2 regions of the Grylomicrobium aquisgranense genome follow, and region 2 is predicted to be linked to the other one. Evidence: riboswitches for the same ligand, from Rfam matches in the RefSeq annotation. Region 2 holds a riboswitch; the other holds the start of a gene.

Region 1 (14,895 bases), on a different contig from region 2:
CGTCATCATGGAATATCCATTGACAGCCGGTCCGGTGCTCTCACTGATCCTGATCGTACCAGCGATCATCGTGCTGCTCTGTGTCCATAAATATTTGAGTGCCGATACTATTTCCGAAGGATTCGGCATGTAAGGGGAGGAATCAATATCAATGTGTACTGAATGGAAGCTGCAGATCAAGGATATGAAGAAACGCTACCGCAATGGTGATGGTGTTGAACATATCAATATCGATGTGGCACCAGGCGAGTTTCTGACCATGCTTGGTCCGTCAGGCTGCGGCAAATCAACAATTCTGAGAACGATCGGCGGATTTCTGCAGATCGATGAAGGTGACATCCTGCTGGATGGCAAGTCCATCAAGGATCTGCCGCCGGAGAAACGGCCGACAGCCATGGTGTTCCAGAGCTATAACCTCTGGCCGCATATGACCGTGGCAGACAATCTTGCCTTTGGCCTCAGGATCCGCAGGATGAACAAGAATGACATTGCTAAAAAAGTGAAGGACGGACTGGCGCTGGTGAACATGAGCGGTACGGAATACAAGTATCCCACTCAGCTGTCCGGCGGCCAGCAGCAGCGTATTGCCATTGCCAGAGCACTGCTTCTGGAGCCAAGTGTTTTGCTGCTGGATGAGCCGTTCTCAGCACTGGATGCCAAGATCCGGGCACAGATGCGTGAAGAGCTCAAGAAGATCCAGGAAGAGCTGCATATCACAGTTGTGTTTGTAACGCATGATCAGGAGGAAGCCATGGTGCTGTCCCACCGTATTGTGGTCATGAACAAGGGCGTGATTGAACAGACCGGTACACCGAATGAAGTGTATGACCATCCGGCCAGCCGCTTTGTAGCATCGTTCATTGGTGAGATGAACTTTGTCAATAACGGCGACAAGGTGCTGGCGGTTCGCCCCGAGAACGTTCTGCTTTCAGAAGGGGATAAGGCAGGCATCCGCCATGGCAGTGTGCGCACTGTGATGATTCTGGGGCACTATGCCGAAGTGACTGTGGATGTCAACGATCAGATCGTCAAAGCATATGTGACAAGACAGGAAGCTGACCGTTTCCACCCGCATGATGAAGTATCACTGCAGTTTACAAAGATGTTTGAATACGCTGCATAAGCGAATGAGATAAGGAAAGAGAGAAATAAGTTATGAAGAATGGTTTCAAGAGAATTGTCAAGATCGGCTGTACCGCTTTACTGACTGCTTCCATGGCAGCCGGCTGCTCCGCAGGAGCTGCCAAGAGCACTTCCGGCGCGAAGACGATTACGGTCTGGGCAAACGGCTCCGACAATGTCAGAGTGCAGTTTGAACAGCAGATTGAAAAGTTCAATGCCAGCCAGAGTGATTACACAGCCAAGCTGGAGTTCATCACTTCCGGTACTGGTGCCCAGTCTTTGAGTGACAGAATCATCGCTGCCAAGAAGGCAGGTCAGACAGACACTGACTATGATGTTGTGGAAGTATCTGACAATGATGCTGCAACCTATCTGTCTCAGGCAGGTGACGATATCTTCACCAAGATTGATGCATCCAAGCTGAGCAACTACAGCAATCTGACAGTACAGTCTTCCTATTCTGATTATCTGGTGCCTTACCGTGGAACAACCGTTGTTCTGGCTTACAATTCCGATACCGTCAAGAATCCGCCGAAGACAGCAGATGAGCTGTATCAGTGGATCAAGGACAACCCTGGCAGATTTGCCTACAATACACCATCTTCCGGCGGTGCCGGCGGATCCTTCGTTCTGACCGCTGTCTATAACTTCCTGCCGGAGGAAGCATTGACTTCTACCGATACCAAGTGGGAAGAACAGTGGGACCAGGGCTTCAATCTGCTCAAGGAACTGCACCCATACCTCTATCAGTCTTCCGGTAAGACTGTTTATCCGAACAAGAACCAGGGTACCCTCGATCTGTTGGCCTCCAAGGAAGTTGATATGATCCCGGCCTGGGCTGATATGACGCTGTCACAGATCAAGCAGGGCACACTGCCGGATTCCATCAAGATCACCCAGATTGATCCTTCCTTCACTGGTTCGACTGTAGGTCTTGCCATTCCTACCATCGGCTCCAATCAGGATGGTGCATATGCGTTCATCAACTACATGCTTTCTGCAGATGCACAGAACATTGCTCTGGATTCCATGGCAGCTGTACCGGTTATCAGCTATGATAAACTCGACCCGGATCTGACAAAGTCCATTGAAGACCTCAAGATTTCCTCCTATCGTATGAGCAGCATCGGTTCCCTGTCCACAGACCTCAACGACAAGTGGGACTCTGAAATCGGCACACTGAACTGATGAAGGAAACCCGCTTTCATAAAATCCTGCCGTATCTTCTGATTCTGCCATCCTTTCTGATCATGGCCCTGGTCATCATCTACCCGGTGATCCTGTCCGTGATCAGCAGCTTCCAGCAGGAAGAAGGCGGCATCGGACTGGGCAATTATGCCTACTTCTTCACAGATGCCGTGCAGCGTGGGAATATGATCTATACCCTCAAGATTGTTATCTGGACGGTTGTACTTGCCATTGGCATCTCGTATCTGCTGGCGATCTACCTGCGCTTTTCCAAAAGCAAGGTCGCGAAATGGATCTCCCATCTGTATCTTTTGCCAAGATTCATTCCGGGTCTGGTCGCTGTCAACGGCATGATCACCATCATCCGTGACTCCGGCATGATCAACCGGTTCTTCCAGTTGTTTGGTCTGAATGTACAGCTTGGTCTGATGTACAATGCCAAGGGTATCGTCCTGATGAACCTGTGGTTCAACATCCCGTTTGCCACGATGCTGCTGGTATCGGCTATGGGGAAAATCCATGATTCCATCATCGAAGCGGCCAAGGACGTCGGTGCTTCACCAATCCGTATCCTGTGGAAGATGATTCTGCCGCTAACATACCGTGATCTGTTCATCGCCGCAACATTCGTCTTCATGTCCAACATTTCTTCCTTCACAACCCCGTACCTGATGGACGGCACCAACCCGCAGATGATGGGCATTGTCCTGTACAACCAGTACACCAACATGCACTATGCACGTTCGGCGGCACTGTCCGTGATCATGTTCCTGTTCTCTGCACTGTCTGCAGGTGTCTATGTCTATACCAACATGAAGCAGGCTGGCTGGGAAAAAGGCCAGGATGACTGAGCAGCGAATGCTGCCAAGGATCATTGCCCACCGTGGGGATCTGACCAAAGGCATTGAAAATACAATGGAGGCTCTGAATGGTGCTCTGGAATGCGCTGATGGTGTGGAGATTGATATCCGGATGACATCAGATCATCATCTGATTGTCTTCCACGATGACAGTCTGAAACGCCTGGCACCAAAGGAATATGAGCGCCTGGGGAAGAGAAAGATCCATGATCTGACTTTGTCAGAAATCCAGAGTGTACAGATGCCGAAGGATGGCAATCTGCTGGGTCCGTTTCCAAAAGGCGGCTATCCGGTTGAGACGATGCCGTTGCTGAAGAAGTACCGCACTGGCAATGGTCATGGCGAAACATCCGGCATTGTGACATTTGCCCAGTTCTGCGCCTGGTTAAAGCAGACACCGGAAAACTTCTTTGCGGAAGTGGAATACAAAGAGAAAGATCTTGTTGAGGCAAGTCTTGCCACGATGAAAGAATATGATGTGCTGCACAAGTGCATTCTGTTCTCAGGCGACAGGGCAGTCATCCAGCAGCTGCAGACCTGGTTCAAAGAGCATGAAAAACCGGATGGCCTGCGGCTGGGGGCCAACATCCGCTTTCTCAACAAAGAAACCATGGCAATGATCCAGAATATGGATCTCTATGAAGCCGGGCTAAATGGCGGCATGTATGCCAACCATGATGTGCTCTGGCTGAAAGAACATGGTATTGTGACATTCTCAAATCTGCTGGATGTACCATCCTGGTGGGAAAAACTGGCAGGAAGTGAGACTGCTTGTTTCAAGACAAACTGTGCCCGCACTGTACATGATTACTTTGAAAACATGTGGTAAATGAAAAGAAAGGCTTCGGCCTTTCTTTTCGTTATGCAGCATCATTTGTGCACAGCTTGTTATATGTTTTTTCAATCAGAATCGCACCCAGCGGGGCGGTAATCAATATAGCAATAACTGACATGGTAAGCACCTGATTGCCGCAGGATAAACCTCTTGCCAGCGGCACGCCGCCAATGGCGGCCTGTACCGTAGCCTTAGGAAGTTCGGCAATGATGGTAAAAAGTTTTTCTTTCCGATTGAGATTTGTACCAAGGATTGCCAGCCAGGTACCAAGAGAGCGGAAGGCAAGTCCAATGAACAACACAAGAATCATAGCAAGACCAGCCGATACGACATACCTGACATTCACGAGTGTTCCAACAAGGACAAACAGAAAGATGGATGCACCAACCCACAGCTTGTCGAATTTGGGGCACAGGCGTTTTGCAACAACAGGGCGCCTGTTATTGATGAGGATGCACATACTGATGAGCGCAATCAGACCGGAGATGCTGATGACTCCTTTGATGACATTTTCCTGATAGACAAGCAGGAAGGATACGGCAAGGATGATCAGTACTTTCAGTGTGTCCCGCATATGGATTTTCTTGAAAAGGAAAGAAAGCAGAATACCAATCAAAGCACCAATGATAATTCCAAGAAAGATGGATACAGGGATCTGCAGGAAGGTGCCGGCAGATACTTTCTGACCGCTGGCAAAAGAGAGCAGGGCAGTGAAGATGACAATGACATAGACATCATCGGCAGAGGAACCGGCAATGATCATCTGCGGGATGCCTTTCTTTGTGCCGATCTTTTTATCGAGCATCATACTCATGTATGGAACAACAACCGCCGGGGACACAGCACCCATGACCGCTCCCATGATGGCGGCTTCCAGTACCGTGCAGCCCAGCAGCTTTGGGGCAAACAGGACAAATCCGATCAGTTCAAATGTTGCCGGCAGAAAGCACATCAGCACGGCCGGACGGCCGATCCGCTTGAGATCGCTGAGATCCAGTGACAATCCTGCTTTGGCCAGGATGATGATCAGGGCAATCTCACGGACATCACCAGAGATAGCAAGAATATTCTGATCCATCAGATTCAATGCATTTGGCCCAAGCAGGATGCCGGCAATCAGAAATCCCAGCAGAGAGGGAAGGCCAAGTTTTTTGAAGAGGGCACCGATGAGAATGCCGGTGAGAATAATCAGGGCAAGACTTAACAGCATATTTGTTCTCCTTTCAAACGGGCCATAAAAAAGCTGATGACCCTGTGTAATCACAGAAGTCATCAGCCTGTATGGCGGTTTTGATTTGCATCAAGGGAGAACTTCATTCCCGTATGGAGATATGTTACCACGCAATGTTATTTCTGCAACTTTTTCAAACAGCATCAGACTGTCAATTTTCATTCAATGAAATGGAAAAGGCATTCATGTCCTGGCCTGTTTCCTTTAATACACTCTGCAGATAGACGGCCATCATCGTGTCATCCATATGGGCAATCTGATCATCCAGTTCCGGCTCATCCTGTATCGTATCCACGCTGCCGGTAAAGAAAGCCGCATTCAGATTGGCAATATAGTCATCCAGCTCTGCACTGCCGGTGGATTTTGCATAAATCGCCTTCATAAAGAAATCTCTGGCATACTGACTGTAATGCAGCAGATTCTCATCGGTAACCAGATGCTCTTTTGCCCAGGCATCCACATCAACGCTCTCTGTCTGATAGGAAAGTGTTCCATTCTTGATCGAAATGCTGGCAATGTGGCTTTCAAGAATGGAAATGGCACTGGTCACAGCTTCTGTAAAACCATTCCTGGAGGCGATGTGCTGGCAGTGCATATGACCGGAAAATCCTGCTTTGACACCATACGCCTGAAACAGATCCAGAAGCTTGTCACCATTGGCAATCCGGAATCCATCTGTAAAAAGGTCCATATGAACAAGAAAGTTCTGGTGGGAGAATGCCAGTACAGGCTCGCCGGCTTTCTTTGCTTTTTTGAGCTGCTGTTCGATCCATGTCAATGTCGTATCAGACACAGCCCCAAGAATGGAAGAGCCATTGACATCAATCATCAGACAGCGCACACCAGAATCCAGGCGGTATACATAACTCAGAGAATCCGAATCACGGGAAAGGGCATCATCATAGCCATCGTTATGGTAGATCTGTACAAATTCATCGTTTGTTACAGAATCAACCGACTGTACACCATCATTGGTATAGGCAATGGCATGTTTGTTATTCAGATCGTGATTGCCGGGTATAACCAATACCGGAATACCGGCATCATTGATTTCATCCAGTTTTTCAGCCAGTTCTTCATGGGAAGTCTTTTCACCATTCAAGGTCAGATCGCCCGTCAGGATAAAAGCATCGGGATGGTTATGAATGACAGTTTCGATCATGGCATCAGTTAGCTGGCTGCCATAGATGATGGTTTTGCCATCACCTTCTTCAGCAGCTTCCTTTACCAGGTCCAGATTCTCCATTAAAGAAGGGGAAAGATAGTGCAGATCCGTTGCTGTCATGAATGAAGTATCAGGCGTTGTTTCAACGGCATGCACGCCGCAGCCTGCCAGCGAAAAGGACAGGCATACAAGCAATGTTTTCAGATAGAGTTGTTTCATCACGGCCATTACAATAACACACTGTCGTATAATAGTCATGCAAGGAGACTATGACAATGAAGGGTGCAATTTTTGATATGGACGGCCTGATGTTTGATACAGAACGCATCTGGCAGGATACCTGGCATCAGATTGCCAGCGAACATCATGTGGTACTGGATCCCGGTTTTGGCAAAGCAGTAACCGGTACATCCGGTCCGAAAAGAGAAGCTGTGATCCGGGAGTATTACCATGTCAGTGATGGCCATCCGATTGATGAAGAGTGTGTAAAACGCATACATGCCTATCTTGAAAAAACTGTACCGGAAAAGCCGGGCATTCACGAAATTCTTTCCTGGCTGCATGATCATGGCTACAAGATCGCTGTGGCATCCAGTACAGAAAGCAGACAGATCGAGCATAACCTGGAGATGACCAATACCAGACAGTATATTGATGCGGTATGCTCCGGCACCCAGGTAGCTCACAGCAAGCCGGCACCGGATGTGTTTCTGTATGCGGCAGAGTGTATCCATGTACCGATTGCAGAATGCTATATCTTTGAGGATGCTTTCAATGGCATCCGGGCAGCCTACAATGCCGGGGGTGTTGGCATCATGGTGCCGGATACCCAGGCCCCGGATGAGGAGATGAGACAGAAAGCCCATGCCATCTGCAGGGACCTCAATGAGGCTCTGGCACTGATTCAGAAGGAATCCGCACAATGAACGGATGTCTGAATACTGCCTTGTTTTCAGATTCATATCAGGTAACAACGCTGCAGGAAGAAGATATTCCTGCAGTTTTTGCACTCTGCAGAAAAAATGAGCTGTACTACCAGTACTGTCCGCCCATGGTAACTATGGACAGCATTCGCTCTGATCTGCATGCTCTTCCCACCGGTGCAGAGATGTCGCAGAAGTATGACGTTGGATATTATCAAAATGGCAGACTCGTTGCCATCATGGATCTGATTACCGGCTGGCCAGAAGAAAGAACTGTCTGGATTGGCTTATTCATGGTGGATGTTTCCTGTCAGAGAAAAAATGCTGGCACAAAAATCATTCATGACCTGAAGATGGCGTTGAAACAGGCTGGTTTTGAGATGATTCAGCTTGGCTGGATGCAGGGTAATCCTCAGGCAGAACATTTCTGGAAGAAGAATGGCTTTGTGCCTTTGGATATACCCCGGCATACCAGCAGAGGAGATGTCATAATTGCACAATATCAATATTAAATAATGAATCCCTGCCTGATTGCTATGCATGTTATGTATAGCAAATCATACTGAAATACAATTGGAATTCTCATTTGATGCCAGCTATATTGTTGCTGAAAGAGGGCAGACATGAAGAAAAATCTGGTGATCTACTACAGCAGAAGAGGCGAAAACTATGTCAGCGGCCGCATTGAAGATCTGGCCAAAGGAAATTGTGAATATCTGGCTGCATATATTCAGGATGCGATTGAGGTGGATCTTTTTCATGCAGAGACAGTTGTACCTTACAGCAAAGACTATGAAGAATGTACCAGAGAAGCAGCACGCGATCTTAAGGAAAACAGGAAGCCAGAACTAAAAGCTTATCTGGATGATCTTTCTGACTATGACAATATCTTTCTTGTGGGTCCATGCTGGTGGGGGACCTATCCGATGGCCTTGTTTGTAGCTCTGGATGGACTCGATTTTACTGGAAAACATGTGTTTTGCTGCATGAGCCATGAAGGCTCTGGCATGGGGCATAGTGTACAGGATTGTAAGAAGAAGCTGAAAGGTGCTATCTTTGGGGAAAGCCTGGCAGTGCAGGGGAGCCGGACACAGGCATCCAGGGATCTTGTTTCAGCTTGGGCACAGAAGTGTATGAACAGATAATATACAGGAGAAAAATATGGAGTATGTAAGACTTGGCAGCAGCGGACTCAAGGTATCAAAGATATGCCTTGGCACAATGGGATTTGGCACACCTGGTGAATTGTTTTCCTGGACGGTTGGCTATGAAACAAGTGAGGCAATTGTGCGGGAGTGTCTGGATCTTGGCATCAATTTCTTTGATACGGCAAATGTGTATTCCAATGGGGAAGCAGAACAGTATCTGGGCAAAGCAATCCGTCAGTATGGCAATCGGGATGAAGCTGTGATTGCAACCAAAGTTGGTCTGAACATGGACAAGCATCCCCGTCCAAATACGGTCGGTCTTTCACGCAAAGTGATTTTTTCTGAAGTAGAAAAGAGCCTGACAAGACTTGGCACAGACTACATTGACGTTTATATTATTCATCATCCGGACGCGGAAACACCGGTTGAGGAAACGATGGAGGCACTGGACGATCTGATCAGATCCGGCAAAGTCAGATATATCGGTGCATCCAATATGAAAGCATGGCAGTTTGCCAAGTATCAGTACATTGCCAGAATGCATGGCTGGCATGAATTTATCTGCCTTGAAAATATGCATAATATCTTTGTCAGACAGGATGAACGTGAGGTGTTCCCGATGCTGGAAGATATGGGCGTCTCGCTGATGGCTTATAAGGTTCTGGCAGGTGGAAGACTTTCCCGCAGTGTGAATGAAAAGACGGCACGTTCTGCTACCCAGCCGCTTTCTGCAAAGGATCTTGCCATGAATGACAGGATCCAGCAGGTGGCAGATGCCCATCATTGTTCAAAGGCAGATGTATTAATCGCCTATGAATTGGATAAGAAACCTGTTGATACGGTATTGATCGGGACAACAAAGCCCGGCAGAATGAGCGATACCGTCAAGGCACTGGATATTCACCTTTCAGATGATGAAATTGCCTTACTCGAAAAAGACAATTAACGTACAAAAGGCTTATAGCTGCAGTATTAATTGATTGAACAATGCAGTGCAGGAGGATTGAGTTTATGATGAATGTATTTCCGGAGGTAAAAAAGAATTTTGGCTTTGGTATGATGCGGCTGCCAATGAAAGATAATGATGTGGATTATGATCAGGTGTCGCAAATGGTCGATCTGTTTCTGGAAAATGGTTTCAATTACTTCGACACTGCCCATGGCTATATCGATGGCAAGTCTGAAATGGCAGTGAAGAAGTGCCTGACATCAAGACATGACAGAAGTGAATATTCGCTGACAGACAAGCTGACAGGCTCCTATTTCAACAAAGAAGAGGATATCCGTCCGTTCTTTGAAAGTCAGCTGAAGGCATGCGGTGTTGATTACTTTGACTTTTATCTGATGCATGCCCAGAATGCCAGAGAGTTCGAAAAGTTTAAAAAGTGCAGGGCATATGAAACGGCGCTGGAACTGAAAAAAGAAGGAAAGATTCATCATTTTGGCATTTCCTTCCATGACAAGGCAGATGTTCTGGATCGGATTTTAACTGAGTATCCGCAGATTGAGATTGTGCAGATTCAGTTCAATTATCTGGATTATGAAGATGCTTCAGTAGAATCCGGGAAGGTATACCGTGTCTGTGAAAAGCACAATAAACCAGTGCTCGTCATGGAACCGGTCAAGGGAGGCTCTCTTGTCAATCTGCCCAAAGAAGCACAGGAGATTTTTGATGCATTGCATGGCGGTTCCAATGCTTCTTATGCAATTCGGTTTGCCGCAGGCTTTCCGAATATCCGCATGGTACTTTCCGGCATGAGCAGTCTTGAGCAGATGCAGGATAATATCTCATTTATGAAAGATTTCAAGCCGTTGGATGACAAGGAACAGGAAGCAGTCCGCAAAGTGACGGAAGTATTCTCTCACCTGCAGATGATTCCGTGCACATCCTGCCACTATTGTGTCGAGGAAAACCACTGTCTGAAGAAAATCCGCATTCCGGACATGTTTGCCTGCATGAATAAAAAGAAGATCTTTAATGACTGGAACCAGAATTATTATTACAGCAATGTTCTGACTTCGGGCGATAATGGCAAAGCTTCTGACTGCATTCAGTGCGGCGGCTGTGAAAGGGTATGCCCTCAGCATCTGCCAATCCGCAGTCTTCTCAAACAGGTCGCAAAAGAATTCGAATAATGAAAAAAGGTCAGAGATTATTCCTGGCCTTTTGATTTGCCTCATTCAGTTTTCTGACAGCATCAAGTTCCACTCTGGTGATATGGCAGTAGCCATCCGGGTTCTTTTTGAGATAATTCTGATGATATTCCTCTGCTTCATAGAAGCACTGCAATGGCTGCAGCTCCACATAGAACTTCTGATGTTTCTGTCTTTCCAGATCAAACCGTTTCTGCAGCACCGGCAGCAGTTTTTCATCCTTGTAATACACACCGGTCTGATACTGCTCGCCGATATCATTGCCCTGCTGGTGATACAGGGTAGGATCAATACACAGGAAGAATGCATCAAGCAGTGTCTCTTCCTTTAATACCGATGGATCATAGGTGACCCGTACTGTTTCCTTAAAGCCGGTATCATTGCGGCAGACTTCTTCATAAGAAGGATTGAAAGTATGGCCATTGGCATAGCCCACCGTTGTATCAATCACGCCATCCAGCATCTGAAAGATTCTCTCTGTGCCCCAGAAACAGCCCCCGGCAAAGTACAGAACATCTTTTCCTTCCGGCTGCCAGGCATCATCTTTAGTCGTTCTTGGGGCATCATGCACATAAACAATCGTTTCTGCATTCTTCTTGAAGCGTGCAAACCCGTTGTGTTCCAGCACATGGCGCGCCTGCTCATTACGGATGGGAACTACAGCAAATACTTTTTCCAGATGCATTTCTTTGTGCAGATAAGGCATCAGCACATATACAGCATTTGCCGCAAAATGCTGTTTCTGATACGCCGGATCAACTGTAAAGGAAAGCATTGGCCCATCCTCTTCTGTTGTAACAGAGAGACAGCCAGCTTTTATGCCATCATGCAGGATATCCCAGTGTGTGTCATCTTTCTGTTTCAGAGTGACAAGATCATTTTTGAGTGTTGTTTTCATGGCGCCATTGTAGCATTCTTCTGCAGAAAAATATGAAATCATGATCTGATCAAAGAGAAATTTCAGATGATGAGGCTGGCAGGCAGAGATGCCCGCTGTGAAAAACAGTAAATATGGGGAAATTCAACAAAATAAAAATATGAAATATGAGGCTTATTGTCCAAATGAGAATATCAAATATGGGGAAAGTGATAGATAACAATCAAGGTGCCTTGGGATATTGAACAGGAGCCGGTTATCATTCTGCTTCATTCCGCATATATTTTGTAAGAAAATAATATAGTTAGAAATGCTCAGAAATGTTCAAATCTCCTTTTTCTGCCTTACAGATTCGGCTGCGACACAGCAGTGGCTGATGTTTGCTATGTCCAAAGAGAGCAGACGGATGTTATACTGATGCAGGAAAACCGGCAGGACAGATATGAAGCATTCTGCCAGTATCATAAGCTGATCCTTTCAGTGCAGGAGAAAATGATGGCATATAAAGCGGTTCTATTTGATTATGATGGTACACTGACTGATCGTACCAGAAGTGCTTATACAGGTTTTAAACTGGTTTTGAAGAAATACTTTCCTGATATGGAAGAGAGTGATCCTGTCTTTGAGGGCATGATGCAGCAGTGCATTCTCTGGGATGAATATGGCACCATTGGCAAGAAGACCGTGATGGAGAGAGTGAAAAATCACTGGCTTCCGGATCTGGATGTGGATCAGGCTGTGAAAGAGTGGTACGAGATCTTCCCGGACTGCCAGTTCTGGACGGAAGGCATGCCGGAAACAATCAAAGCCTTGAAAGAAAAATATAAAGTCGGCATGGTTACAAATGGTCCGCATGACCGTCAGTGGCCGAAGATTCATAAGATGCAGATGGATGGGATGTTTGATCCGATCATTGTCAGTGGAGATTTCGGTAAGAAAAAGCCGGATCCTTCCATCTATCAGGCAGCTGCCGATTACCTGCATGTATCCTGTGAAGAGTGCATTTATGTCGGTGATACTTTCCATACAGATATCGTTGGGGCAATGAATGCACATATGCGTCCCATCTGGTTCTGTGCAGAAAGGGCAGGGGTTACGGACCTGGATGTAGAGATTGCCAGATCGGCAAAGGAGCTGGCAGATCTGCTGCTGTAAATGAATACGAAAACGGAGCAGTTACCACTGATGTGGCAGCTGCTCTTTTTGGTAAGCTGTTCGAAGCAGATTATCGGTTATGATCGGTAGTCTGCCTGCGACGTATTTTCGACGTGTGGTAATACATCCTGAATTGCCCGAAGACATTCAGCTTTATTTTCTTCTGGTAAGGAAGAAATATCCTGCATTAATTCATCTTCAGCCTGCTGATCAGCATAGTTTTGAAGCTTTTGATATTCTTCTCTGGTATTAGCAAATTTCAATAATTCCTGATTATCAGTGATGATGGTTTCTTCATTGATTGCAGAAAGCATAGTATCAATACTTGTTTCTGTGGATTTCCTTGCGCTAAGTTTTAAATCAATGAAGCAGTACTGCTGCAGCTTATTGAAGAATTCTGCTGACTGCAGTTTATGGAAGATATCCAGCCAGGAATCGTGGCCCAAGTGCCATTCTGATCCAGTTGCTTTTGACTCATCTGAAAAATAATAGTAAGTATCATATTTCCTAATGAGCATTGCATACATTGCCGAAAGAGCCATGACTGCGCTCAATATGCTTTCCTTGTCGTATACAGCATCTTCTATGAAGCATCTATACATGATTGTTAAGACTGACTTCATTTTTACGATATTTTCAAAATAGACATTATCGTTGATCGCAATGTGGCGCTTTTCTTTATCAAGAATATCGACATAGTTATCAACGCATTCACCGTACTTTGCCAATGTCTCTGCTTCAGATGCTCCAAGAGTTTTTTTAACTTGCTCACTTAATCTAGCAATGCTGTTTTCAACATCCTTGATTTCATCGCTGAGGATTGCAAATCCTGCAACATCTACACACAGGTTAACACCAGTCAGAGCTATATTTACAAAATTCAGCCCTTTGATAGTTTCCAGTGAATTTGTTATAAGACCAATATTGCTTGCAATGTTTTTTGTTGTATCTGAGATTTGTACTGCGTTTTTCCCAATTTCATTGATAGCTGATAATGCTGACTGATTTGCCTTCACAATTTGCTGCATGAGATTGGAGGTATTGCCAGAATCAGAAACTGTTTCAACCATTATCTTCTTGAATCTCTGTAGTGTTCCATTCTTGCGTCGTGAGATTACTTGCAGCACTCCATCTTTAACTAGTTTTTGATACTCAGCATCGGTTAGGTTTATTATGTATTGCATTATTCATTCTCCCCAACTTCAAAATCTCTCATTCGCAGGTAAAACATCAGTGCCATCACATAAGTGAAGTTTCGTATTGTATATCGGGTATTATCCATACTTTGATTCACTAATACGTTATAAACTGGTTCACTTGTATTAAATTGGTTGATGACCATGTTAACCTGGTAAGCCAATTCTTTTCCATCATGCAACATGTCTGCAGCGGCATCCTTCACCACCTCAGGTACTATTGCGTCTGCTTTCTTTTTTACCCCATTAATGAAGGAATTCCCTTTTTTCTGCTTTTCGTCTTTCAGAATGCTTTTCATGCATGTGTAAAAGAGAATTTGATTAATACGGAAATCTACTGAACGTACTGGCTCCTGATTGTTTTGCAGATATGTTGAATACAAGCAGAGAAATCCTTTCGTGAAATCTTCAAGCATGCTGATTACATCTTCACTTTTGCATACTTTTATATCAATACTGATCTCCGTGATCCGTTCTAGATAATCGTCTGCAGACGATCCTGGTTGTACTCTTTCTGCAAGGTAACTTAATGCACTTTTCGTATAGGTGCTTGCCAACTGTGTATCATGTAGATGGTTACGCTTTTCGATTCCTGCTAAAAACACCCCCAGTTTTTCCAGCAGTACTTGTTTGTCTGCATTTGCTGGATCAATAAAGATGTAGTCTGCAAAGCTATTAAATCTTTTTCTGAAATCTGCTATCGAACGATCACTTAATTCCATAAGGACAGTTTTGAAATCAATAACAGGCTCTGCAGGTTGAGGCTTCGTATCTGTCTTCTCCGGCATAATATCCTCCCAAACCTTTTCTTCTATTGTAACGTTACGTCAAAAGAAAAGGGGAGTGAAATAACATCACTCCTCCTGATTGCAGTATATGCGCAGGGATTACTTTTCGCCTTCTCTTGGCTTCATGGTCGGGAATAACAGAACATCACGGATGGAATCCTGACCTGTCAGCAACATGACAAATCTGTCGATACCGATACCGATGCCACCTGTCGGAGGCATGCCGTATTCCAGTGCCTCAACATAATCTTCA
Region 2 (14,895 bases):
GAATATTGAAACCATGGATTTCAGCGGCACGCTGGTTGCCGTCGATACGGGCAAGACCGATATTGCCATGAGCGGCTATGGCTGGAAGAAAGACAGAGAAGAAAGCTATGAGCTCTCCAAAGGATATATCGGTGATCCGGATTCCGACGCCGGCCAGACTTTGATTACAACCAAAGCCAATGAAGGCAAATACAATTCACTGCAGGATTTTGTGGGATCCACGATCATGGCCCAGGCAACCTCGCTGCAGGAAATGTATGTTCAGGATGAAATTCTGTCGCTGGATAAGGATGGTACGACTAAATATGAAGCGGTCAAGACACTGGATCAGGCCATTCTCGGGCTGGCTTCCGGCAAGTGTGATGCCGTTGCGCTGGCACAGGCTACTGCTGAAAACTATGTGGAACAGTCTGATGGGCAGTTTGTGATGACTGGTGTCATGTTTGACCTGACGCCGTATGGTGATTATCAGGGCAACGTTCTGGCTGCCAAGAAGGGCGAGACCGCACTGATTGACGTCATGAATCAGATTGTCGATTTCGTGAACGAAAAAGGCTATTACCAGACCTGGTATGCACAGGCCAAGGAAGCGTCCAAGGCTGAATAAGTTGTTAGGAAGGAAATGACACTGCATGGGAGAAGGAATTGTTGAAGTTTTTCTGAAATACTGGCCGATCTTTCTGAGAGGTCTTGGCGGAACGCTGGAATATGCATTCATTGCCGTCTTCTTTGGATCGATTCTGGGCACACTGATTGCGATGGCGCATCTGTCCAAGAATAAGGTTTTATCTGCCATTGCGGCGGTCTATGTCAATGTGCTCAGAGGCACGCCTCTGCTTGTGCAGATGTATATTTCCTACTATTTTCTGCCGATGGCTTTTCCGGCATTGAACAATATTGACAAAGTTTACTTCGTGCTGCTGGCACTGACGCTGAACTCCAGCGCCTATGTTTCTGAGATCTTCAGAAGCGGCATTATGTCCGTGGACAAAGGCCAGACAGAAGCGGCCAGATCACTTGGCATGACATCCGGCCACTGCATGCGCTACATCATCCTGCCCCAGGCAATCAAGAATATTCTGCCGGCACTTGGCAATGAATATATTTCCATGATCAAGGAAACATCCCTTGCCGGCAGCTTCATGCTGTATGAACTGATGTACACGCAGACACTGCTTGCCAATAAGTATCTGATCTGGCAGCCGCTGTTTATCATCGCCGGGATTTATCTGCTTGTTACGCTGTCCCTTTCCTGGGTCGTCAGAAAGATGGAAAAGAGGTTGAGTGTCAGTGACTGAGAAGAATGATGTGTTGATCGAAACGGTCGACCTGCATAAAAATTTTGGCTCCCTGCAGGTGCTCAAGGGCATCTCTGAGAAGATTCATAAAGGTGAAGTTGTCACCATCATCGGACCTTCAGGCGGCGGCAAGAGCACGTTCCTGCGCTGTCTGAATATGCTGGAAGAGCCGACCTCTGGCAAAGTGCTGTTTGAAGGCCATGAGCTGGATCCCAAAAGCACGAATCTGAACCTGCACCGTCAGAAGATCGGTATGGTATTTCAGCAGTTCAATGTGTTTCCGAACCTGACTGTGCTGGATAACATCACGATTACACCGAAGCTGGAAAAGCATGTCAAAAAGGAAGATGCTGAGAAAGAGGCAATGGAACTGCTGAAGACAGTTGGTCTTGAAGATAAGGCCAATGTCTATCCGCGCAAATTATCCGGCGGTCAGAAACAGCGGCTTGCCATTGTGCGGGCCATGGCCATGCATCCGGATGTGATGCTGTTTGATGAGCCGACCAGTGCGCTGGATCCGGAAATGGTCAAAGGTGTTCTCCGGGTTATTCAGAATCTTGCTGAAAGCGGCATGACCTGTGTCATTGTCACCCATGAGATGGGCTTTGCAAGAGAAGTCAGCGACCGGGTACTGTTTATTGATGGCGGTGTTGTTGCGGAAGAAGGCACCCCGGAACAACTGTTTGACCATCCGCAGAATGAAAGAACAAAGGCATTCCTGTCTGAAGTGCTTTAGAAAGGATCATGATGAAGACAACATTTTCCTACGATCATTATTACAAGTATGCAGAGCTGCAGAGCAATCTGCAGTACTTTGCAGAAAAATACAGTAATCTCTGCACACTTGACGTTAACATGGTCACACCAGAAGGCCGCAGTCAGTATGTTGTGACGCTGACCAACAAGGATACCGGTGATGCTTTAAGCAAACCCGGCTGGTATCTGGATGGCAATATCCACGCCGGTGAAGTGACATCCAGCATGTGTGCCATGCATACTATTGATACACTGCTGACCAACTATGAAACGGATGCCGGCATGCACCGCATCCTGGATACCATGACGATCTACGTCATCCCCAGAGTGAGTCCGGATGGTGCTGAGAAGTATCTGACTTCACCGTATAATCTGCGCTCTGCTGACCGTGCATATCTGCCGGAAAAGGGCGGCATCAAGCCGGAAGATCTTGATGGTGACGGCGTCATCCGGATGATGCTGATACCTTCCGCCTATGGGGCATGGAAGAAGGATCCTTCTTCTGCTGCAGGCGTTGTGCTGCGCTCTCCGTCTGATGCAGTCGGCGAATTCTATGACTTGTATCCGGAGGGAAATCTCGAAGAGCCTGCCGGTGACAATCTGAAACAGAAGAAGCCTGACTGGGGTCTTGACTTCAACCGTAACTTTCCGTTTGGCTGGTTTCCAGATGCAAGACAGGGCGGAGCTGGCAAGTATCCGTTAAGCAATCCGGAATGCAAAGCCATTGTTGACTTTGTGCTTGCCCATGACAACATCGGCGGAGCTGCAATCGGCCACACATCGGGCGGCCTGGTTCTGATCCCGCCTGGAACAAAGCCGGAAAAGAATGCTCCAAAACAGGATATGAAGGCAATGCATGCGATTGCGGATATGGGCAAAGAAGAGCTCGGTTATGTACCGATGAATATCTTTGATTCCTTCATGGATGATCAGGTGAACTATGATTCCGGTGCTCTGGATGACTGGTTCTATCAGGCCCAGGGCATTCCTGCCTATACGATGGAGTTCTGGGATGTTTCGACCAAAGCCGGTGTGCCGATGAACTGGGGATCCCGCAAGGATGAGGGCGAAGAAAAACGTCTGGAACGGTTTGTGGCGATCATGAAATGGGTCAAAGAGAATGCACCACAGTATTACAAAGACTGGCAGACATTTGATCATCCAACCTTTGGCAAAGTTGAGATCGGTGGTTTCAATACCAAATTCACGATTCAGAATCCACCGGAGAAGTTTCTTCTGACAGAGTGCGAGCATGATACAAACTTCAATCTGCGCTTTGTACAGGCAATGCCGCACCTTGCCATTGATTCTTTTACAGCTGAAAAAAAGGCAGAAGGAGTCTATGAAGTGAGTGCTGTCATTGGCAATCATGGCTACCTGCCAACCAACCTTACTGAAAATGCACTGTTGATGAAGACAGCAAAACCTGTTGAGGCAAAGCTGGATGGTGCCGAAATTCTTGGCGCGGAAAGTACGATGGATCTTGGTCATCTGGAAGGCTATGCCAATACGAATACCAGCTCTATGTATGGCAATCTGACCACCTTTGCCAGCGGCAAGGCACGCAAAAAGGCTGTCTGGATCGTGAAGGGTGAACCAGGCACAAAACTGACATTAACAGTATCTTCCTGCAAGGCAGGAAGCGTACATGATTCCATTGTTCTGTAATCTTGCGAACATATCTTGACTTCCTGGCTGTGTCACTCTATGGTTAACATGAAGCAGGAGGAGAGAAAATGCTTGATCAGAAAGTAAAAGAACTCATTAATACACAGGTGAACAAAGAGCTTTATTCTGCGTATCTGTATCTTGATTTTGCGGATTATTATCAGGATCTCGGCCTGGATGGCTTTGCCCATTACTATGATGTACAGGCTCAGGAAGAGCGTGATCATGCCATGTTGATGAGACAGTATCTCATTAACAATGGTGAACATGTCACCCTGACTGCTGTGGATGCACCGGCTTATACATACAAGACACCGATGGATCCGCTCAAGTATGGCCTTGAACATGAGCAGTATGTCACGAGCCTGATCAATACGATCTACGGTGCTGCCAATGATGTGCATGATTACCGTACGATGCAGTTCTATGACTGGTTTGTCAAGGAACAGGGCGAAGAAGAAAAGAATGCGGATGATCTGATCAAGAAGTATCAGCTGTTTGGTTCAGATCCGAAAGGCCTGTATGCTTTGAATCAGGAACTGCTGGCCAGAGTCTATGCCGCACCAACACTTGTGATCTGAGTATCTCCGGGCTGTCGGAAGACAGCCTTTTTTTCGTCATTCATGACAGGCTGGCATAAATCAAGTATCATGTTCAAAGAGGGAAATACGATGCAGACATTGAGAGAGATTCTTTCACAGAGACAGCTTCACTTTGCTGAGGAACTTTCCGAAAGCGACATTGCAGATATTGAGGCATTTTATCAGCAGACTGCCAGAGACCGCGGCGGAAAACTGAATGAAGAAGAACTGAATGCTGTGATCAGTGCCTATCAGAATCTGGATATGATCGCAGCCGGGGCAGATCAGACCAGGTCAGAGAAGACAGAGGACGCAGAGAAGAAAGAGGAAGAAACACATGCGAAACTGCAGACATATGACTGTTTTACCAAACAACCTGCTGCAGACTTTCCGCTGATGCGTATTGCGTGCAGGCAGAATGTACTGCATGGTGTCTTTTTGTCACCAGATGATGACGCCTATGTCTTTTCTTCTTATGATAACCAGGTGCAGAACGACGTTATGGCAATTGACAGCCGTTTTGAAAAGGTACTTTCCTACCTTGTGCGCAGCCATGTCTATTGTGAGTTGAAAGGCATTGTACAGAATAACTCTCTGTGTGTTCTTTCTTTGCATGCCTGGGATCCCAACCACAATATGACTCTGCAGTCTGCCAATGACAGTTTTCTGCAGCTGGTGCTGCAGCGTCTGTATACATGTGATTATCAGAAAGACAGCGAAGAAAATAAGGAGCAGCCGCAGATGGTATTGTCTGATCTGCCGGCAATTCTGGATTTTCTGGACTGTGCTGAGAATACACTTCCCGCTGGCATCCGCAGCTGGGCACACCGCAATGTTGCTTTGATCAAAACCGATACCGTGCCGCAGGAAGAAAAGCGTCATGCCCAGAGAGCGCTTGGATTAATGCTCAACATTCAGTGGAAGGGCAGGAAGTTTGATCCCATTGATCCCGTTGCAGCCCGCCGCATTCTGGATGAGGAACTGTATGGCCTGGATGCCGTAAAGCAGCGCGTCATGGAAACAATCATCCAGATCAACCGCACCCATACACTGCCTGCGTATGGCCTGCTGCTATGCGGACCTGCCGGAACCGGCAAATCACAGATTGCCTATGCCGTTGCCCGTATTCTCGGCTTGCCATGGACTTCGCTGGATATGAGCACCATACATGATGCCGAGGCATTGACCGGTTCACCGCGTGTCTATTCCAATGCAAAGCCTGGCCGTATCATGGAAGCTTTTGAAAAAGCTGGATCAAGCAATCTTGTCTTCATCATCAATGAGCTTGACAAAGCGGACCAGGGTAAAAATGGATCCAATCCTGCGGATGCACTTCTGACACTGCTGGATAATCTTGGCTTCATGGACAACTACATTGAGTGCAGAGTGCCGACTTCTGGTGTTTATCCAATTGCAACGGCCAATGACAAGACAAGAATTTCCGATCCTCTGTTAACCAGGTTCGCACTGATTGAGATTCCGGATTATACAATGAAAGAAAAGAAGATCATCTTCACGGATTATTCACTGCCGCGTGTATTGAAACGCATAGGAATGCACAGAGAAGAAATCGTGATCACGGATGAGGCAGTGGATGCCATTATACACAAATATGAAAAGATGCCCGGTGTCAGAGATCTGGAACAGGCAGCGGAGCATCTTTGCGCCAATGCATTGTTCCGGATTGAAACCGGACATCAGAAACAGATTGTCTTTACGAAACAGTTAGTTGAGGAAGTGCTGGCCTGAGATCAGGAATACGGATTTCAGGCTTTTTGTGTACCCATGGTGATCATGCGGCTGCCGCTCTTTTCAAACAGACGGTGTGAGATGGAAATGACTGTGCGGTTTTTGGATACATTGATCAGTGTATCCAGGACAATGCGCTCGGTTCCGGCATCCAGATTTGCTGTGATCTCATCCAGCAGCAGAATCTCAGGATTCTTGATGATGGAGCGGGCAATGGAAAGCAATTGTTTCTGGCCCTGTGAAAACAGGCTGTCAGAATAGGGCGTATCCAGACCTTCCGGCATATTGGCAATGGTTCCGGCAATGCCAACGGTATTCACTGCCTGCTGGATTTCTGCATCTGTTATTGCATCATCATGCAGGGTGATCTGATCACGAATCGTACCATCCACTGGTTTGAATGACTGCTCCACATAACCAAACAGGCTGCGCTTGTCCGTATCTTTGATACAGCAGGCGTCATTGCCAAAGATTGAGATCGTTCCTGCATCCGGCTGATAAAATCCCAGAATCAGCTTGAACAGCGTACTCTTGCCCGCACCTGTCCGTCCTGTCAGCGTGACATGTTCACCTGGCTGGATTGTAAAAGACACATCCTGCAGAATGGGGTGAGACGGATCATAGGCAAAGCTGACATGGGAAATGGCGATGGCAGGCGCCGCATTCTTGCAAAAGGCGAGATCCGGTATCTGTCTTTCCGGCTGGGCAAGGAATTCATTGATACGGTGAATGCCGGCTGAGGCAGACTGTACGGTCTGGATCTCCATGCCAATGCTTTCAATTGGTGAAAATACCTGAGATATGTAGTTGATGATCGCAACTGAAGTACCTGGTGTCATACCAAAGAAAGACAGGATGATGGGGCTGCCGGATGCACTCAGAATATAGACAAGAGCAGTGACAGCCGCATTGAGAATCAGAATGACAGGGGAATAAACGGCATCGAAGAAGTTGGTTTTTTCAATGGCGCGATAGCTGTCATCCAGACTGTCATCATAACGTTCCGCCATGAATTTCTCTGCCTGCAGTGTATGAATTGTGCGGATGTTATGAAGCGTTTCCGGAATGGCACTGCTCACGCTGGCAACTGCCTTGCGGTTGTCAATCTGCGCCTTTAATGTTGCCTTCTGCACATGCCTTGTATACAGCGCAACCAGCGGCAGCACGCATAACAGCAGAATCGCAAGTCCTTTGTTCTTGATAAACAGGATGACAAAGATGGATACCATCCGGCAGCAGTCCGCAAACATGGAGATGATGCCGTCTGTAAACAGGTCTTCAATCGTATCCACATCATAGATGAAGCGGGAAACAATGGCACCCGGCTGTGTTTTTGTAAAGAAATCAGCCGGCAGCTTTGACATTTTCTCACGCAGAGCAGAGCGCATGGCATGGGTCATCTTCTGGCCAAAGACAACCAGGATTGCTTCCTGGCCGCTGGAAAGCAGTGAAGACAGGATGAGCAGAGCAAAATACGCCGCAAACAGCATTGGTGATACATCGGCACTGGTGCTCAGGCCATCAATGATCTTCTCAAGAACAAGCGGCGGCAGCAATGACGTGATGATGGCGCCTGCCACAATCAGACATACCGTGATGGACAGCAGAATGTGCTGGCGGATGGCAAGCTTCAAAAGACTGGCAACCGTTTTATTTCTGTTCATGATCAGAACCTCCTGCCTGCACTTCATACAGGCGCTTGTATTCAGGATTGTTCTGCACAAGTGCATCATGCACAGATGCCTGTGCACTGCCGTTTTCCAGCCAGATTACCTGATCCATCTCTGGGAAAACATAGAGACGGTGGCTGATGAGGAAGATGATGCGGTCTTTGCGGTATGCCTGCAGGTTGGCAAAGATTTCAAGCTCCGTTGAACGGTCAAGTGCGGAGAAAGGATCGTCAAGGATCAGAATGGGGCGCGGATGTGCCAGCGTTCTTGCTAAGGCAAGGCGCTGTCCCTGTCCGCCGGACAGCCGCATGCCGCTGCTGCCAACCATGGTGTTGACACCATCTGGCATGGCAAGTACCTCCTGATCCAGACAAACCAGTTTCAGGTATTTCATGACATCAACACTTTCATCGCCAAGCTGGATATTGTCGGCAATGGATGCAGAGAACAGTTCCGGATCGTGGCCCAGATAACCGCTGAGAGAATGAATCTCATCAACAGACATATCCCGCAGTTCCCGGTTTCCGTAACGCAGTGATCCTTCATACGGAAATTCATTGAGGAATAATCTTCCAAAGGTGGATTTGCCTGAGGCAATCTGCCCGGTGATGCCAATCATCTGACCAGGTTCTGCCTGCAGTGAAATATCATGCAGAAGCACGGGAGCACCAGGATAGGCAAAGGAAAGATCATGAATCCGGATGGAATGTGTATCGGCAGTGCTCTGCGGTTCTGGACTGGTTCTTTTCAGCAGAGGCTTGATACGGTGCCAGGATACCTGCGCTTTCTGGACACTGTTGAACAGGGCAGCAGCCTTGGATGACTTCAGTGCCATTTTTGCATAGCAGGAAAGAAAGGTTGTAAATGCAGCAATGTTCCAGATGCCTGCATGAATGAGCTTTGATCCATCAAAGAGGATAAACAGAACAGAAACGGCAGTGATGCACTGATACAGCGGCGGCAGGGCATTGACGAGCACATCTGCTTTGGTGTTGGCTGCTTCATAAGCCTGCAGGCTCTGCTCATAGCGGGTATTCATGTTTCCTTCCTGGCCGGCAATACGATACGTCATGGCATTGACAGAACGGTCCATGGTAGCTGCTGACAGCTGATCAGCACTTTCTCTTGCCCTGGCATTCCATTTCTGCACAACGGTTTTCATCTTCTGGGCAAGCAGATAGGAAACAGGCGGTGTGATCAGGCACAGCAGTGCCAACTGCCAGCGGTATACGGCAAGCATGACGACATAACTGATCAGAGCAACCCCGGTATCAAATACTTCCGTCGTGAATTTGCGCATGCCTTCCGCACACGCATCCACATCGGATACTGCCCGGGTAATCATGCCGCCGGTATCTTTCGTGCCTGCCTTTGCTTTAGGTATTTTCAAAAGATTTCCATACAGAATATGCTTCATCTGCCGGTTGATGGCATTGGCAAACTTACGTACATACAGACGCTTGAAGAAGCGGGAAATCTGTACGATGGCAGTGACAGCAAGATAGGTTATGGCAAGCGAGACCATCGCCATGCCTGTTTCATTGCCCTTGAGGATTTCAAGCAGTGTCTGGGCAAGCTGGCCTTCATAATATGGCCCGGCGAGCAGGCCGATGTTATAGATCAGACCTGTGATGGTAATGATCATCAGAAGCTTTTTCTCATGCAGAAAGTAACTGGAAATTTTCTGCGGATCAAATTGTTCTTTTCGTTTCATGATTTCATTATTACACGGTAAACGCATACGGTATATATGATTCGCGTTTCTGCAGCTGTAAGAAAAAAACGAATGCTGCCATAAAAGCGGCATTCGTTTCATCATTTAATGTAATTTCGAACATGTTGTCATTCTCCTCTCTTTCCGGACAGGAATTTCAACAAAAAACTCCTGCCCGTCTTTGTGACAAGCAGAAGTCATCAGCGTCTTGCGGTTCGAGAGAATCTCTCATGCAGACTTCATTTCCTGATTCATGTATACAGCTATGCAGCGGTTCAGATGTAAAAGCAAAAGGGATTTTTTAAAAGATCAGCGCATCAGGTATTTCTGCAGCAGGGTATACGCTGCCTGCACGCCGTCAATGTGGGCACGCTCATAGTTATGAGAGGCGTAGACACCTGGCCCGATCAAACCGTGGCGGATATCATAACCAGCCCGCATGGTCGTTTCTACATCGCTGCCATAGCGTGGGTAGATATCGATTGCATAGGGCAGACCCTCTGCCTTGCAGATGAGGGCAAGCTCTGTGATCATGTCATAATTGTAGGGACCGCCGGAATCCTTGGCACAGATGGATACCATATGCTCATTGCAGCCAAGATCACTGCCGACGCATCCCATATCAACGGAAATCATATCTTCGGTATCAATTGGCACACAGGATCCGCCAAAGCCAACTTCTTCGTAAACCGTAAACAGCAGAGTGACTTTGCGGGGCAGGGTGATTTTCTGCTCTTTGACCCATCTGGCAATGCCTAGCAGAATCGAAGCGGAAAGCTTATCATCCAGGAAGCGTGACTTGATATAGCCGCTGTCTGTAATGACAGTTCTTGGATCCATGGCAATCATGTCGCCGGTTTCGACGCCAAGTGCTTCAACTTCCTGACGGGATGACACATTTTCATCCAGCAGAATCTCCATGTTTTCCTCTGTATCTTCCAGCTCTTTCTCACGAACATGGACACTTGGCTCCTTGTTCAGGACAACACCGGTATACATTCTTCCGCTGCGGGTAAAGACCATGCAGTTTTCACCATCGGCGGTGCGCCACTGGTGGCCGCCGATTGTTGTCGGACGGAGTCTGCCATTGTCCTTGATCGCACGCACCATGGCACCAAGTGTATCCACGTGGGCGGCCAGAACCAGTGGATTTTTTTCACCACCCAATACACACTCCACATTGCCCTTGCGGGTAATGATGGGCATATATCCCATCTCTGCCAGCGTCTTGCGCACATATTCTGCAGCCCGTGCTGTAAAACCGCTTGGTGAAGGAATTGCCGTTAACGCACACAGCTGCTGTGTTATATAATTCAGATCATCATTCATGATATCTCCACCTCACTTTGATATTCATATCAAATGGTAAAAGGAAACTGTTTATTTGGCAAGCGGCGCACAAAGCATCCACAGCTTTTCAAAGCACAGATACATGTTAAAATGCCACATATGACAAACAAACTGCTTACACTTTTAGCGATCAGTTCTCTTGCACTGTCAGGATGCTCCCTGATGCCGCTGCCTTCTGCATCATCTGCTACTTCCGCAAGCACCGCCGCATCCTCTGCCGTACCGCAGGAAGCTGTATCATCCGCTTTTTACTATGATCAGCTGAACCAGAATGCCAGAGAAGCCTACGGGGAATTGCTGCAGGGGGCAAATGACGGCCAGAGCTCTGTATCCTTTTCCAAACCGGTCAGCCAGGATGATTTTCTGTGTGCAATGACGGCATTTTCCAGGGATCATCCGGAGGTGCCTGGTACCAGCAGCTGGACCTGGACAGGCTATCAGAATGGCAGTGTGATCACACAGGCAAGCTGGAATGCAGGTGATGATGCTGCCGCACAGATGGAAGCAGTCTCGCAGGCAGCAGATCAGGTAGTGGCTGCCAATCCTGATCCTTCTGATCCAGTGGCATCAATCCAGTATTTCTATGAGTGGATCATCCAGAATACAGACTATGGCAGAAGTACATATGATCAGGATATCCGCAGTGTCTTTCTGGATCATGTCTCGGTATGCAGCGGCTATGCCCGGGCATTCAAATATCTGTGTGATAAAGCAGGTATTGAATGTGTGGTTGTGGAAGGTGAGGCTAATGATGCGCGCCATGCATGGAATCTGGTAACGATCAATGGCAATACTTACTGGGTGGATGTAACCTGGGGAGATCCTCTTTATCAGCAGGATTCCTCCGGCCAGTCACTGACCTACCGTTACTTCTGCGTACCGGATGATCTGATGCTGAATACACATACGATTGACTATGGTGCCGGTGATCCGGACTCAGACAGCTATGTATCCAATGTATTTCAGTATCCATCATGTTCAGATCTGTCATTGGATTACTATGTGCGCGACGGCAGCTATTTTACAAGCTATGACCGCATGAGTGTGTATCAGTATTTCATGAACCGATTTGCGGCAGGCCAGTATCAATGTGCGCTGCAGTTTTCAAAAGATATTTGCCAGCAGGCATTTGATGATTTGCTTTCTGGTGATGTACCATACATGCAGACGATTATGGCTGGATGGTTTACAGGCAGAGTGACATGCCAGTACAGCACGGATCCCGATACTGGTGTTCTGGAAATTTCGTTCTCATCATAAGTAAGGAGGATGTGCAATGAAAAAAGGTCTTGTGTTGGAAGGCGGTGCGATGCGCGGTTTGTTTACCGCTGGCGTACTGGATGTTCTGATGGAAAATGATGTTGTTTTTGACGGGGTTATTGGGGTATCTGCCGGAGCGGCTTTTGGCTGCAACTATAAGTCAAAGCAGATTGGCAGATGCATCCGCTACAATAAGCGCTTTGCCCATGAACGCAATTACTGCAGCCTGTACTCGCTGCTGAAAACAGGCAATCTGTACAATGCGGAGTTCTGCTATCACCGCCTTCCGGATGAACTGGATGTCATGGACAATGATACGTATGTCAAAAATCCTTGTGAATTCTGGTGCGTTGCAACGGATATTGAAACTGGAAAGCCCGTGTATCACGAGATCAAGACGATGGATGAAGAGGGACTGGAATGGGAACGTGCATCGGCATCAATGCCGATTGTTTCTCGACCGGTCATCATTCATGGTCAGAAGCTTCTGGACGGCGGCCTTTCAGATTCCATACCGCTTGCTTTCTTTGAAAAGATCGGCTATGACCGCAATGTTGTGGTACTGACGCAGCCAGATGGCTATACCAAGCATCCGCAGAAGGGCATGACTTTGATGCGGCCGCTTCTGCATCAGTATCCGGCGGTGCTGGATCTGCTGGCTCACAGGCATGAGGCATACAATGCACAGCTGCAGCAGGTGCACCGTGCCCAACGGGAAGGCAGAGCATTTGTGATTCAGCCGCAGCTTCCTTTGGAAATTGGAAAGACGGAACATGATCCTGAAAAAATGGAAGAAATCTATCAGATCGGCAGACAGGAAGCGTCCCGTCAGCTTGCTGATCTGAAGAAGTTTCTTATGACAAAATAATTAAAATGTCGTAAAATGTGACATTACTCCATTCTGACACATTTTCTGTGGCATGATCATCCCGTACTATGTGAGTGGGGAAATACCGCATGATCATAGAGGAAAAGGGAGCGTGCCGCCGCCTGTGTGGGCATTTTGTGCTTGTGCATACGGAGACACAGAAGCAGATCGGAGAAAAGTTTCGGGGACAGTGGCTGTGCTATTGTCATCAGGGATGTATGGGGGAAATACTGTTCTTTCACATGGGGATGCTGACAGAGCAGGGAATTATATCCTGTGCTGCAGTGCAGTATACAGCAGGTTATCTTTCAGACGCCAAAGCCGAGATTTATCAAGGACAGGTACCGGAAAAATTCTATGTTTATGCCGAAAAGATTGCTGGCCGCTTCAGAATTGAAGCAGGACGCCAGCGCATCCGGCGCTGTCATCTTTTTGATTCGCTGCGGGATGCAAAGTACCCGGATATCCTGCATGTGCTGCATCCAGGCAGCCTGAAACGGATTCCGTTTCTTGGTGAAGAATTTGATGGCAGAATGCTGAAAGGAAAGATCACTTCCGGTATCAACCAGCCAGAACTGCATCCAGGCATGAGGGCATCCTGCCTGATGGTGGAAGACTGTCAGGGTTTGGATCTTGTCATGATTCCTGAGCATATGCAGAAATAGTATGTTCAACTGTAATAATCATTCAACTTGAAATAAAACAGAGGCGGATCATTCCGGATGATCTGCCTCTGTCTGCATGTCAGCACAATTGTCTGATCTATTGCAATGATCGTTTTGATGCTGCCTTATTTTTTCTGCATATTTGCCTGGATCTGCTGCTTTACCTTTTCAAACGTGATATCGCTGATATCATGCTCAATGCGGCAGGCATCTTTACGGGCTGTCTCTGGATCTACGCCAATTGAAACAAAATATTCTGAGAAAAGCTTATGGCGCTCATAAATGTGCTCAGCAATTTTTCTGCCCGGGGGAAGCAGCGAGATTTCCCCATCTTTGGCCATTTCGATATAGCCGTTTTCTCTCAGCTTTTTCATGGCAACGCTGATGCTTGCCTTTGAATAGCCGAGTTCCTGTGCGATATCCACAGAGTGGACGCTGCCATTTCTTTCCTTCAGCATCAAAATCGCTTCCAGGTAATCTTCTGCGGATTCATATATCTGCATGATCTCTTACCTCCGATACAATACGAATATTGTAACATTGCTGGCCAAAATGAAAAGAGATGTGCCCCGGCGGGACCTATGCTAAAATATACGAATGTAAGGATGCGATCAGGAGGATCACCAATGAGCTGCATTTGTGTAATTGGCGGAGCCAATATTGATATCTGTGGATCAAGCATTGGCCCGTTACGTTCGTTTGATTCCAATCCAGGTATGATTTCCGTTTCCTATGGCGGCGTCGGCCGCAATATCGCCCAGATCTGTGCACTGTTGCGGAAAAATACACGCTTTGTAACATGTTTTTCCAGTGACAGCTATGGCCAGATGATGAAGGCAGACTGTGAAATGCTGGGAATGGATACTTCTGGTTCCGTGACAATTGAAGGACTGCCAAGTTCCATGTACATTGCTATTCTGGATCATAACAGAGATATGAAGGTCGGCATGAGTGACATGCGAATCCTGCGGTGCATGGATTCGGCAATGCTGGAGCCTGTGTTAAAAAGCCTTAACAGCGATGATATAATCATCATAGATGCCAATCTGGATATGTCATGTATTCAGTATGTGCTTGCCAATGCGCCGTGTCATGTTGCGGCAGACCCTGTCAGCACAAGCAAGGCCGGCAGGCTCAGAAATGTGCTTGGCCAGCTTTCCATCTTCAAGCCAAATCAGTTTGAAGCAAAGGAACTGACTGGTATCTCCATTGAAAATGAGGAGGATGCCCGCCGCAGTCTGGACTGGTTTCTGCAGGCTGGCGTAAAAGAAGTGATTATTTCCATGGCTGAGCGCGGACTGCTGCTGGGTACTGAA

What was found. A riboswitch is a leader RNA that binds a small molecule or an ion and turns the genes downstream of it on or off. The one in region 2 is predicted to bind fluoride.
Region 1: linked by a shared signal. The riboswitch ahead of MOZ60_RS07110 (cation:proton antiporter domain-containing protein) and the one ahead of MOZ60_RS07665 (ABC transporter ATP-binding protein) in region 2 are both predicted to bind fluoride.

The regions. Positions count from the first base shown of each region.
Region 1 is NZ_JALBUR010000015.1:35,557-50,451, reverse strand. It holds gene MOZ60_RS07135 (ABC transporter permease) at 1-133, shown strand, start outside; gene MOZ60_RS07130 (ABC transporter ATP-binding protein) at 152-1,123, shown strand; gene MOZ60_RS07125 (extracellular solute-binding protein) at 1,156-2,310, shown strand; gene MOZ60_RS07120 (ABC transporter permease) at 2,310-3,161, shown strand; gene MOZ60_RS07115 (glycerophosphodiester phosphodiesterase) at 3,169-3,999, shown strand; gene MOZ60_RS07110 (cation:proton antiporter domain-containing protein) at 4,031-5,215, opposite strand; fluoride riboswitch at 5,262-5,335, opposite strand; gene MOZ60_RS07105 (metallophosphoesterase) at 5,388-6,620, opposite strand; gene MOZ60_RS07100 (HAD family hydrolase) at 6,677-7,327, shown strand; gene MOZ60_RS07095 (GNAT family N-acetyltransferase) at 7,324-7,836, shown strand; gene MOZ60_RS07090 (flavodoxin) at 7,948-8,469, shown strand; gene MOZ60_RS07085 (aldo/keto reductase) at 8,486-9,418, shown strand; gene MOZ60_RS07080 (aldo/keto reductase) at 9,484-10,608, shown strand; gene msrA (peptide-methionine (S)-S-oxide reductase MsrA) at 10,619-11,524, opposite strand; gene MOZ60_RS07070 (HAD family hydrolase) at 11,996-12,658, shown strand; gene MOZ60_RS07065 (hypothetical protein) at 12,736-13,842, opposite strand; gene MOZ60_RS07060 (hypothetical protein) at 13,842-14,642, opposite strand; gene lysS (lysine--tRNA ligase) at 14,742-14,895, opposite strand, start outside.
Region 2 is NZ_JALBUR010000018.1:4,217-19,111, reverse strand. It holds gene MOZ60_RS07700 (transporter substrate-binding domain-containing protein) at 1-607, shown strand, start outside; gene MOZ60_RS07695 (amino acid ABC transporter permease) at 633-1,298, shown strand; gene MOZ60_RS07690 (amino acid ABC transporter ATP-binding protein) at 1,291-2,034, shown strand; gene MOZ60_RS07685 (M14 family metallopeptidase) at 2,043-3,722, shown strand; gene MOZ60_RS07680 (ferritin) at 3,791-4,303, shown strand; gene MOZ60_RS07675 (AAA family ATPase) at 4,394-6,052, shown strand; gene MOZ60_RS07670 (ABC transporter ATP-binding protein) at 6,070-7,716, opposite strand; gene MOZ60_RS07665 (ABC transporter ATP-binding protein) at 7,703-9,436, opposite strand; fluoride riboswitch at 9,621-9,692, opposite strand; gene MOZ60_RS07660 (M42 family metallopeptidase) at 9,746-10,765, opposite strand; gene MOZ60_RS07655 (transglutaminase domain-containing protein) at 10,886-12,046, shown strand; gene MOZ60_RS07650 (patatin-like phospholipase family protein) at 12,063-12,914, shown strand; gene MOZ60_RS07645 (hypothetical protein) at 13,004-13,579, shown strand; gene MOZ60_RS07640 (metal-dependent transcriptional regulator) at 13,705-14,082, opposite strand; gene MOZ60_RS07635 (carbohydrate kinase family protein) at 14,206-14,895, shown strand, end outside.